Regions from separate parts of the Streptomyces sp. NPDC020192 genome, predicted to be linked through region 3. Evidence: riboswitches for the same ligand, from Rfam matches in the RefSeq annotation. Region 3 holds a riboswitch; each other region holds the start of a gene.

Region 1 (3,266 bases), on a different contig from region 3:
AGGTCGGCGGCCTCCTGCTCGGTCGGCTCGGCCACGCACGCGCCCGCATGCCGGCGCGTCACCACGAAGCCCTCCGCCTCCAGGGTGCGCAGGGCCTCGCGGACGGGGACGCGCGAGACGCCGTAGCGACGGGCCAGGACTTCCTCGGTCAGCCGGCCGCCACGCTCGTAGACACCGGCGACGATGTCGTCCCGGATCGCCGTGCATACCGAGTGCGCCGGAATACGCATGACCGACCTCCGCCTTAATCCCCGTGAAACGTCGACGATGGACGTGTGTTCCGTGACTCTATTCCAATGAGCCGGAATTTCCGACGGCGGGCCGGAATCCATGGAAGTTTTTTGGACAGACATCCGGCGGACAGCGTGAAAAACGGCGAAAGCCCCGGCTCGGTGAGCCGGGGCCGCGGATGCCGTGCGCGGGTGCGTCAGACGGTCACGCCGTGCTTGCGGAGATAGGCGACGGGGTCGACGTCCGAGCCGTAGTCGGGGGTCGTACGGGCCTCGAAGTGGAGGTGCGGCCCGGTGACGTTGCCGGTCGCGCCGGACAGGCCGATCTGCTGGCCCGGGGTGACCTGCTGGCCCACCGTGACCCCGAGCGACGACAGATGGCCGTACTGGGTGTACATGCCGTCGGCCATCCGGATCACGATCTGGTTGCCGTACGCGCCGCCCCAGCCGGTGGAGACGACGGTGCCGGAGCCGACCGCGTGGACGGGCGTGCCGCTGGCCGCGTGGAAGTCGATGCCGGTGTGGGAGCCGGAGGACCACAGGGAGCTGCTGGCCTTGTAGCCCGTGGAGACGTACGAGTCCGTGATCGGGGCGACGAAACGGTTCAGCCGCTCGCGCTCGGCCTCGCGGGCGGCGCGCGCCTTGGCCGCGCGGATCTCCTGGGCCCGCTTGGCGGCGGCCTGCTCGGCCGCCTTCTGCTCGGCGGCCCGCTGCTGGGCGGCGGCCTGCGCGCTGATGTGCTCGGCCACGTCGTCGCTCACGGTGAGGACCGGAGTGAGGCCGGTCTGCTCCGCGGCGTTCTCGGCGGCGAGGGCCGGGGAGGCCGCGAGGGTGCCGATGACACCGGTGGTGGTCAGGGCCGCGACACCGGCCGCCTGAGCGGTGGTGCGCTTGACCCGGCCGGGCTTGCGATGCTTCCCGGTGGCGCACATGAACGCCATGAAGTGGCTGGTCCTTTCCTTCCCTCTCGCCTACCGGGTTAGCTGACGGGTTCGGAGCAGGAAGGTCTCCTACGGGCCCCACGCGCACGCGTGGCGTCCGATTCACCCCAGGGACGTGGGTCCCCGGCTCCCCTGGCTCGCGCCGTACGGGGACTCGGCGATGGCTGTCCGGTGCCGCGGGTGCGGCGCACTGCCCGACGAACAGCCCGGACGACGCTAGGCGGGCGCCTCGGCAATCCCCAAACGGATCCGGGTTTTTGTAGCGCATCCCACAGGGCAGACAGGCAACCTCCGCCCCAAATCGGGCATCTGGGGAAGACATGAGGAAGAGAGCGGAACAGCAGGGGCCCTGACGGCCTGTCGGTCGTCAGGGCCCCACGCGTGCGTGCGTCAGTCGGCCGCCACCACGGTGACGTCGCCGATGCCGAGCGCCTCCACCGGCGCCTTGATCTGGGCGGCGTCACCGACGAGGACGGTCACCATGCGGTCCACCGGGAAGGCGTTCACGACGGCGGCCGTGGCCTCCACCGTGCCCGTCGCGGCCAGCTGCTGGTACAGCGTCGCCTGGAAGTCGTCGGGCAGGTGCTGCTCGACCTGGTCGGCCAGCGTGCTCGCGACGGCCGCCGCCGTCTCGTACTTCAGCGGCGCCACCCCGACGAGGTTCTGCACGGCCACGTCCCGCTCGGCGTCGGTCAGGCCGTCCGCCGCGAGGGTGCGCAGCACCTTCCACAGGTCGTCCAGCGCGGGACCGGTGTTGGGCGTGTCCACGGAACCGCTGATGGCGAGCATCGACACACCCGTGCCGTCCGGGGCGGACCGGAGGACCTGCCCGAAGGACCGCACACCGTAGGTGTAGCCCTTCTCCTCGCGCAGGACGCGGTCCAGGCGGGAGGTGAGGGTGCCGCCGAGGCAGTAGGTGCCGAGCACCTGGGCGGGCCACACGCGGTCGTGCCGGTCGGGGCCGACGCGGCCGATGAGCAGCTGCGTCTGGACGGCGCCGGGCCGGTCCACGATGACCACGCGCCCGGTGTCGTCGGCGCTCACCGCGGGCACCGGCCGGGGCTCGCCCTGGCTGCCGGTCCAGGCGCCCAGGGTCTCGCCGAGCAGCGCGTCCAGGTCGATCCCGGTGAGGTCGCCGACCACGACCGCGGTGGCCGTGGCGGGGCGGACGTAGCGGTCGTAGAAGGCGCGTACGGCGGCGGCGTCGATCTTCTCGACGGTCTCCTCGGTGCCCTGGCGCGGGCGCGACATGCGCGAGGTCGCCGGGAACAGCTCCTTGGAGAGCTCCTTGGCGGCCCGCCGGGAGGGGTTGGCCAGCTCGTGCGGGATCTCGTCCAGGCGGTTGCGGACCAGCCGCTCGACCTCGCTCTCGGCGAACGCGGGCGCGCGCAGGGCGTCGGCGAGCAGGCCCAGGCCCTTGGCCAGCCGGGAGGCGGGCACCTCCAGGCTGAGCCGGACACCGGGGTGGTCGGCATGCGAGTCCAGCGTGGCGCCCGCGCGCTCCAGCTCGGCGGCGAACTCCTCGGCGGAGTGCTTGTCGGTGCCCTCGGAGAAGGCCCGCGCCATGATCGTGCCGACGCCGTCCAGGCCGGCCGGCTCGGCGTCCAGGGGGGCGTCCAGCAGCACCTCGACGGCGACGATCTGCTGGCCGGGGCGGTGGCAGCGCAGCACGGTCAGGCCGTTGTCGAGCGTGGCGCGCTCGGGGGCCGGGAACGCCCACGGCCTGGCCTCGCCGGGCTGCGGCTGGGGGTGGAAGTCCATGGTGGCGAGCTCGGTCACTTGGCCGTCTCCTCGTTCTCGTTACCGGCCTCTACGGTCGCTTCCCGCTCCGGGTCCTCGCCGCGCCCCGCCTCCTCGGTGTGCTCGGCGGACTCGGCGGACAGCGGCTCGTAGACCAGGACCGCGCGGTTGTCGGGGCGCAGGCGGGCCTTGGCGACCTCCTGGACCTCCTTCGGGGTGATCTCCAGGACGCGCTTGACGGCGGTCAGGGCGAGCTGCGGGTCGCCGAACAGGACGGCGAACCGGCACAGTTCGTCGGCGCGGCCGGCGACCGTGCCGAGCCGGTCCAGCCACTCGCGCTCCAACTGGGCCTGGG
Region 2 (3,266 bases), on a different contig from region 3:
CGCGTACCGCACGGTGTCGCGGCGGGCCTGCTCCAGCGCGGGGTGGGCGCGCAGCGCGGTCAGCGCCTCGGCGTGCCGCGCGTCGTCGCTGAGGTCGGAGTCCAGCAGCTCGCACAACGCGAGGTCCTCGGGCAGCCCCAGCCGGGCCGCGCGCTCGCGCAGCCGGAGCACGGGGAGGGTCGGGATGCCCTCGCGCAGGTCGGTGCCCGGGGTCTTGCCGGACTCGTGCGAGTCGGAGGCGATGTCCAGGACGTCGTCGGCGAGCTGGAAGGCGACCCCGAGCCGCTCGCCGTACTGGGTGAGCACGTCGACGACCGTCTCGTCGGCGCCGGACATCATCGCGCCGAACCGGCACGACACCGCCACCAGCGAGCCCGTCTTGCCGCCGAGCACGTCCAGGTAGTGCTCGACCGGGTCACGGCCGTCGGAGGGGCCCGCGGTCTCCAGGATCTGGCCCGTGACCAGCCGCTCGAACGCGAGGGCCTGCACCCGGACCGCCTCGGGCCCGAGGTCGGCGAGGATCTGGGAGGCGCGCGCGAAGAGGAAGTCGCCGGTGAGGACCGCGACGGAGTTGCCCCAGCGGGTGTTGGCGCTGTCCACGCCGCGCCGCACGGCCGCCTCGTCCATGACGTCGTCGTGGTACAGCGTCGCGAGGTGGGTCAGCTCCACGACGACGGCCGACGGCACCACGCCCGGCGCGTAGGGGTCGCCGAACTGCGCCGCGAGCATCACGAGCAGCGGCCGGAACCGCTTCCCACCGGCCCGCACGAGGTGCTGCGCGGCCTCCGTGATGAACGGAACCTCGCTCTTGGTGGCCTCGAGCAAGCCTTCCTCGACAGCCGCCAATCCGGCCTGGACATCGGCTTCGAGAGCCTGGTCCCGCACGCTCAGCCCGAACGGCCCGACGACGGTCACGAGGGGTCTCCTGTCTGCTGGTGTCTGCTGGCGATTACACGGTTTGTCGATAGGTCGCTGCCATCACTCGAGTCAGCGTATCCGGTCCTGTTTCGATCACCGATAGCGCCCACCGGTCCAGCCCGGGCGGTATTGGATCATGACCGCTATGCGTGAGATCGGACAGTAAGAACGGATATTTATCGACTTAACAGGAAGTCAGCCACTTTGTCGCGAACCAGGGGGCGAGCGGAGTAACACCTCCACCCCACCCCCCCGAGACCATCCCCGAGATCACCCGCCGGCCGCCCCTCCCCCGCCGGTCGTCGCCACCCCATGAGCAAACCCCCAAATCCCTGATGCCCGTTTTGGAGCGATTTGCTATTTCGTGAGTTGGGTCACGTCCTTGATCCCCACACCCCTGGCCGCCGAACACCCCTCCCCTCTTGCCCTGTCGGCGAGTTGAGGGTTGGCAACAGCAAAGGATCAAGTGCCACATAGGGCGCAGACCAAGGTCAAATGGGGCGTTGTGTGAATCTGCTACTTGTTCCCGACATGTGCTCTCGCATACGTTCCGGGCCGTCGGGCGGACGCCGAATCCTGCCGCCGCCCGCATAACCATCCACGAACCATTTCGTACGGCAGGAGCGGGGGACCCAGGTAAGTCGCCGGACCGGACGGCACACGTCGCACCGGAACGGCTTGGGGTGAAGCCGTGCCTTCCCCAAGGCACGGCCGGGCACCTCCCCGCCCGAACCCGACAGCTCACCTCGCAGGCGACGGAGAGGAACATCCCCATGCCTGCTGCCGCTCAGCACCGTCGCACCCGGACCAGCCGCCTCGTGCGCACCCTCGCCGTCGTCGGCACCGGTGCCGCCGTCCTCGCTCTGCCGCTCGTCGGCGCCACCAGCGCCTCCGCCGCCACGACCACGAAGGCCACCAAGGCCTCCACCACCCTCGCCGGGTACCCGAACAACCTCGACGGCTGGATCCGCGAGTCGCTCGCGATCATGGCGAAGAAGGGCATCCCGGGCTCGTACAACAGCATCTACCGCAACATCATCCGGGAGTCCTCGGGCAACCCGTGGGCCATCAACAACTGGGACTCCAACGCCGCCGCCGGCATCCCGTCCAAGGGCCTGCTCCAGGTCATCGCCCCGACCTTCAACGCGTACCACGTGGCCGGCACCGCGTTCAACATCTACGACCCGGTCGCGAACATCACCGCGGCCTGCAACTACGCCGCCGCGCGCTACGGCTCGATCGACAACGTCTACAGCGCGTACTGACCGTCGCCCGACCCGTACGTGACCGGCGCGTGCTGAAGCGCCGGCCGGTCGGTCGGAGAGTCCGGGAAGAGTCTTTCGAGGACGACGGCGATGCCGTCGTCCTCGTTCGACAAGGTGACCTCGTCGGCCACCGCCATGAGTTCGGGATGCGCGTTCGCCATCGCCACCCCGCGCCCGGCCCAGTCGAACATCGGGATGTCGTTGGGCATGTCCCCGAACGCCAGGGCCTGTTCGGCCGTGATCCCCAGCCGGTCGGCGGCCAGCGCCAGCCCGGTCGCCTTGGTCACCCCGGCGGGCTGGAGCTCCACGGTTCCCGGCCCCGACATGGTGACCGTCGCCAGCGAACCCACCACCGCGCGCGCGACGGCCGCCAACTCGTCGTCGGACAGGTCCGCATGGCGCAGCAGCACCTTGCTGATGGGCTCGCGCCACAGGTCGTCGCGCCGGCCGACCCGCACCGCGGGTAGGGTCGGGTGCGGCATCCGGTAGCCGGGCTCGATGAGTGTGCGCCCGTCGACGCCGTCCTGGTCGACGGCCGCGAAGACCTGTCCCACCTCGGCCTCGATCTTGCCGAGCGCCTCCTCGGCCAGCTCCCGGTCCAGCCGGACCGACCACAGCAAACGCCCGCTTCCGGCGTCGTAGACCTGCGCGCCCTGCCCGCACACCGCGAGCCCCGTGCAGCCGAGGTGCGCGAGCAGCGGCCGTACCCGCGGGGCCGGACGGCCCGTCACCACCAGGTGCCGTACACCGGCCCGCGCCACCCGCGCAAGCGCGGCGAGCGACCGGCCGGAGACCGTGTCGTCGCCGCGCAGCAGCGTTCCGTCCAGGTCAGTGGCGATCAGTGCATATGCGGGGGAGGCTGCCATGATCAGAGAATACGGACGGGACGCCGGTCCGACTCATCTTGTCGTGCCGCGTACTTACGTGCTCATCAGCCCCAAGTGGTGCCCGCCGGCTTCCTGGTGGCGGTGTTGACCCGGTTGAAGAGGTTGACGAGCGAGATGCTCAGGAGCAGTGCGGAGATCTGCTTCTCGTCGTAGTGGCCGGCGACGTCGTCCCACAGCTCGTCCGGCACCGGTTCCT
Region 3 (3,266 bases):
AGGGAAAGATGACAGACGTTCAACTCTGTGATCTTCACGTGATCTGCGCGGCATTAACTTGTGACAAGTGATCGTCTGCCGATACGTTCACCCATCAGCGTGGCGACAGGCACCACTCGCCGCGCCGGTCCTGCTGTCGCACGAAAGGCTTCCGCATGCTCACCGGGAACGGTCGTCACCGTCGCCCCCGCCAGGCTCCGGCTCTCCTCGTCGCGGCCGGAGTGACCGGCTCCGCCATCGCCATCCCGCTGCTCGGGGCCGCGAGCGCGAGCGCCGCCGACGGCACCACGTGGGACAAGGTCGCCGAGTGCGAGAGCGGCGGTTCCTGGAGCGCGGACACCGGCAACGGGTACTACGGCGGCCTGCAGATATCGCAGGACGACTGGGACAAGTACGGCGGCGCGCAGTACGCCGTGAGCGCCGACCAGGCCAGCCGCTCGCAGCAGATCGCCGTCGCCGAGAAGATCCTCGCCGACCAGGGCACCAAGCCGTGGACGATGTGCGCGCTGACCGCCGGGCTGACCCCTCACTCGGGTTCGGTCGACGTCGACACGGGTGTCGGGGGTTCCGGGAGCGGCAAGGGTTCGGGGAGTGACTCCGGATCGGCCGGCAGCTCCGACTCGTCCGGTCTGTCGGACTCGTCCTCTTCTGGTACCGGCGCGGGGTCCCACTCCGGCTCGAAGTCCGGCTCGGGCGCGGACTCTTCCTCCGGTTCCAGCGCCTCACCCGCCCCGGAGCAGGGCAAGGGTGCCGGCGAGACGCCGGGCGCGGCCGACGGCTCCACCGCGAGCGGTTCCCCCAAGTCCGACAAGTCCGACAAGGCGGGTGCGTCCGGCGCCTCGGGCTCCACCGGGTCGGCCGGGTCCACCGGCTCCTCCGGCAACGGGAACTCGCGGGGGGGCGACAGCTCTCCCACGATCACCCCCGGGATCGACGAATCGGACAATTCCCAGCAGGGCGTCGGTTCTTGGAGCCTCGTCGACACCGGAGCCCTCAGTAGTGGCGGACGTCACCGCGGTGGCAGTGCGGACGAAAGCGTGACAAACGGTCAGAGCGTCGCGTCCGTCGGCCGGCATGCGGACCGACAGCCGGACACCTACACCGTCCGTGAGGGTGACACGCTCGCCTCCATCGCCGACTCCCTTGGCGTCCATGGCGGATGGCACGCGCTGTACGACGACAACAAGGGGCTCGTCGGCGCCGACCCGAACCACATCGCCGCCGGTCAGACCCTGAAAGTCGGTGACGAAAAGGGCGGCGAATAGGCGGAGTTGACGCCCCACTTCATGCCGAATGTCCGGTTTGGTGAAAGTGTGGGATGAGTCTCAGAAGCCCTGATCGTCTTTGAAATTCCGCCGATCGCGTGTCTACGGTCAGGACCGCTCGTCACCACGAGCCCCGGCAGTCGCAACGCCGAATCCTGCCAGCGGTTGCCCGGGAACAGTCGTCGCGTCATGCGCCGCAGGCAGGAGCGGGGGACCCAAGGTAAGCGCCGCGCCGGGAAGTTGAGCCGGAGCGGCTTGGGGTGAAGCCACGCCTCCCAGTGGAGGGGTGGCCGGGCAACTCAACCGGCCCGAACCCGACAGCTCACCTCGCAGGCGTCGGTGAGGGGATCGATCCATGCTGTTCTCCGGCAAGGGCAAGCACCGTCGCCCGTCCAAGGCCATCCGCGCCATCACGCTCGCCGGTGTCACCGGCGCCGCCGTCGCCGCCCCGCTGATGGCGGCCGGCAACGCCTCCGCCGCCACCGCCTCCGAGTGGGACACGGTCGCCCAGTGCGAGTCGGGCGGCAACTGGTCCATCAACACCGGCAACGGCTTCTACGGCGGCCTGCAGTTCACCAACTCCACCTGGGCCGCGTACGGCGGCACCGCCTACGCCGCGCGCGCCGACCTCGCCACCAAGACGCAGCAGATCACCATCGCCGAGAAGGTCCTCGCGGGCCAGGGCAAGGGTGCCTGGCCGGTCTGCGGCACGGGCCTCTCCGGCGCCGCCTACAACGGCTCGGCCCCGGCCACCTCGCCGAAGGCCACCACGCCGAGCACGAGCACCCGCTCCACCGACCAGCAGGCCGCCACCCGCTCCACCACGCGTACGGCCCCGTCGGCGAGCAAGACCGTCACCACGCCGACCGGCAAGAAGGTCAAGAAGGGCGACGGCGAGTACAAGGTCGTCAAGGGTGACTCCCTCAGCTCCATCGCCGAGAAGCACCACGTCGCCGGCGGCTGGCAGAAGCTGTTCCAGCTGAACAAGGACATCGTCGAGGACGCGAACCTCATCTACCCGGGTCAGCAGCTGCACCTGAAGTGACCTCCGGCTCCGGCCGGACGCACAGCGCCCTCACACCCCCTCCCCCCACACCGAAGCCCCCGTGAGGGAATCCCCCGTCCCCACGGGCTCCCCGCCCCGGCGCGTTCTTCCCCCGTACGCGCCGGGGCGGGGTCTTTCGTTTCCCGCGCCGTTTCCCCACTCTTCAGCCGGGCCTCACCGGCAGCCCCCTTTGTTCCGGGGGTGAACAATGGGTACCGTCTGCGTGTCCTCGTCGTCCACGGGACGGTCGGTCGGTGGCCGACGCCCCTGGGACGGTTAGGCTCTAGTCGCAAGGCACCGCCGCAAGGCACACGCCCCGCACTTCCAGCGTCACATCCCAAGAAGGAGATGCTCGTGCCGTCCATCGACGTCGTCGTAGCCCGGGAAATCCTGGACTCCCGAGGCAACCCCACGGTCGAGGTCGAGGTCGGCCTCGACGACGGCAGCACGGGTCGTGCCGCCGTTCCGTCCGGCGCCTCGACGGGCGCCTTCGAGGCCATCGAGCTCCGCGACGGTGACCCGAACCGCTACCAGGGCAAGGGTGTCGAGAAGGCCGTCCTCGCCGTCATCGAGCAGATCGGCCCGGAGCTGGTCGGCTACGACGCCACCGAGCAGCGCCTGATCGACCAGGCCATGTTCGACCTGGACGCCACCGACAACAAGGGCTCCCTCGGCGCCAACGCCATCCTCGGCGTCTCCCTCGCCGTCGCCCACGCCGCCTCCGAGGCCAGCGACCTCCCCCTCTTCCGCTACCTGGGCGGCCCGAACGCGCACCTGCTGCCGGTGCCGATGATGAACATCCTGAACGGCGGCTCGCACGCCGACTCCAACGTGGACATCCAGGAGTTCATGATCGCCCCGATCGGCGCGGAGTCCTTCTCCGAGGCCCTGCGCTGGGGCGCCGAGGTCTACCACACGCTGAAGAAGGTCCTGAAGAGCAAGGGCCTGTCCACCGG

Evidence for each region. A riboswitch is a leader RNA that binds a small molecule or an ion and turns the genes downstream of it on or off. The one in region 3 is predicted to bind cyclic di-AMP.
Region 1: linked by a shared signal. The riboswitch ahead of ACH47Z_RS34720 (M23 family metallopeptidase) and the one ahead of ACH47Z_RS27590 (transglycosylase family protein) in region 3 are both predicted to bind cyclic di-AMP.
Region 2: linked by a shared signal. The riboswitch ahead of ACH47Z_RS25295 (transglycosylase SLT domain-containing protein) and the one ahead of ACH47Z_RS27590 (transglycosylase family protein) in region 3 are both predicted to bind cyclic di-AMP.

What each region holds. Positions count from the first base shown of each region.
Region 1 is NZ_JBIRXG010000023.1:22,828-26,093, forward strand. It holds gene ACH47Z_RS34715 (GntR family transcriptional regulator) at 1-230, opposite strand, end outside; gene ACH47Z_RS34720 (M23 family metallopeptidase) at 428-1,171, opposite strand; cyclic di-AMP (ydaO/yuaA leader) riboswitch at 1,184-1,341, opposite strand; gene ACH47Z_RS34725 (M16 family metallopeptidase) at 1,562-2,950, opposite strand; gene ACH47Z_RS34730 (M16 family metallopeptidase) at 2,947-3,266, opposite strand, start outside.
Region 2 is NZ_JBIRXG010000013.1:174,604-177,869, reverse strand. It holds gene ACH47Z_RS25300 (polyprenyl synthetase family protein) at 1-915, opposite strand, end outside; cyclic di-AMP (ydaO/yuaA leader) riboswitch at 1,512-1,686, shown strand; gene ACH47Z_RS25295 (transglycosylase SLT domain-containing protein) at 1,692-2,183, shown strand; gene ACH47Z_RS25290 (HAD family hydrolase) at 2,168-3,049, opposite strand; gene ACH47Z_RS25285 (hypothetical protein) at 3,115-3,266, opposite strand, start outside.
Region 3 is NZ_JBIRXG010000015.1:145,730-148,995, forward strand. It holds gene ACH47Z_RS27585 (transglycosylase family protein) at 156-1,265, shown strand; cyclic di-AMP (ydaO/yuaA leader) riboswitch at 1,448-1,616, shown strand; gene ACH47Z_RS27590 (transglycosylase family protein) at 1,621-2,310, shown strand; gene eno (phosphopyruvate hydratase) at 2,659-3,266, shown strand, end outside.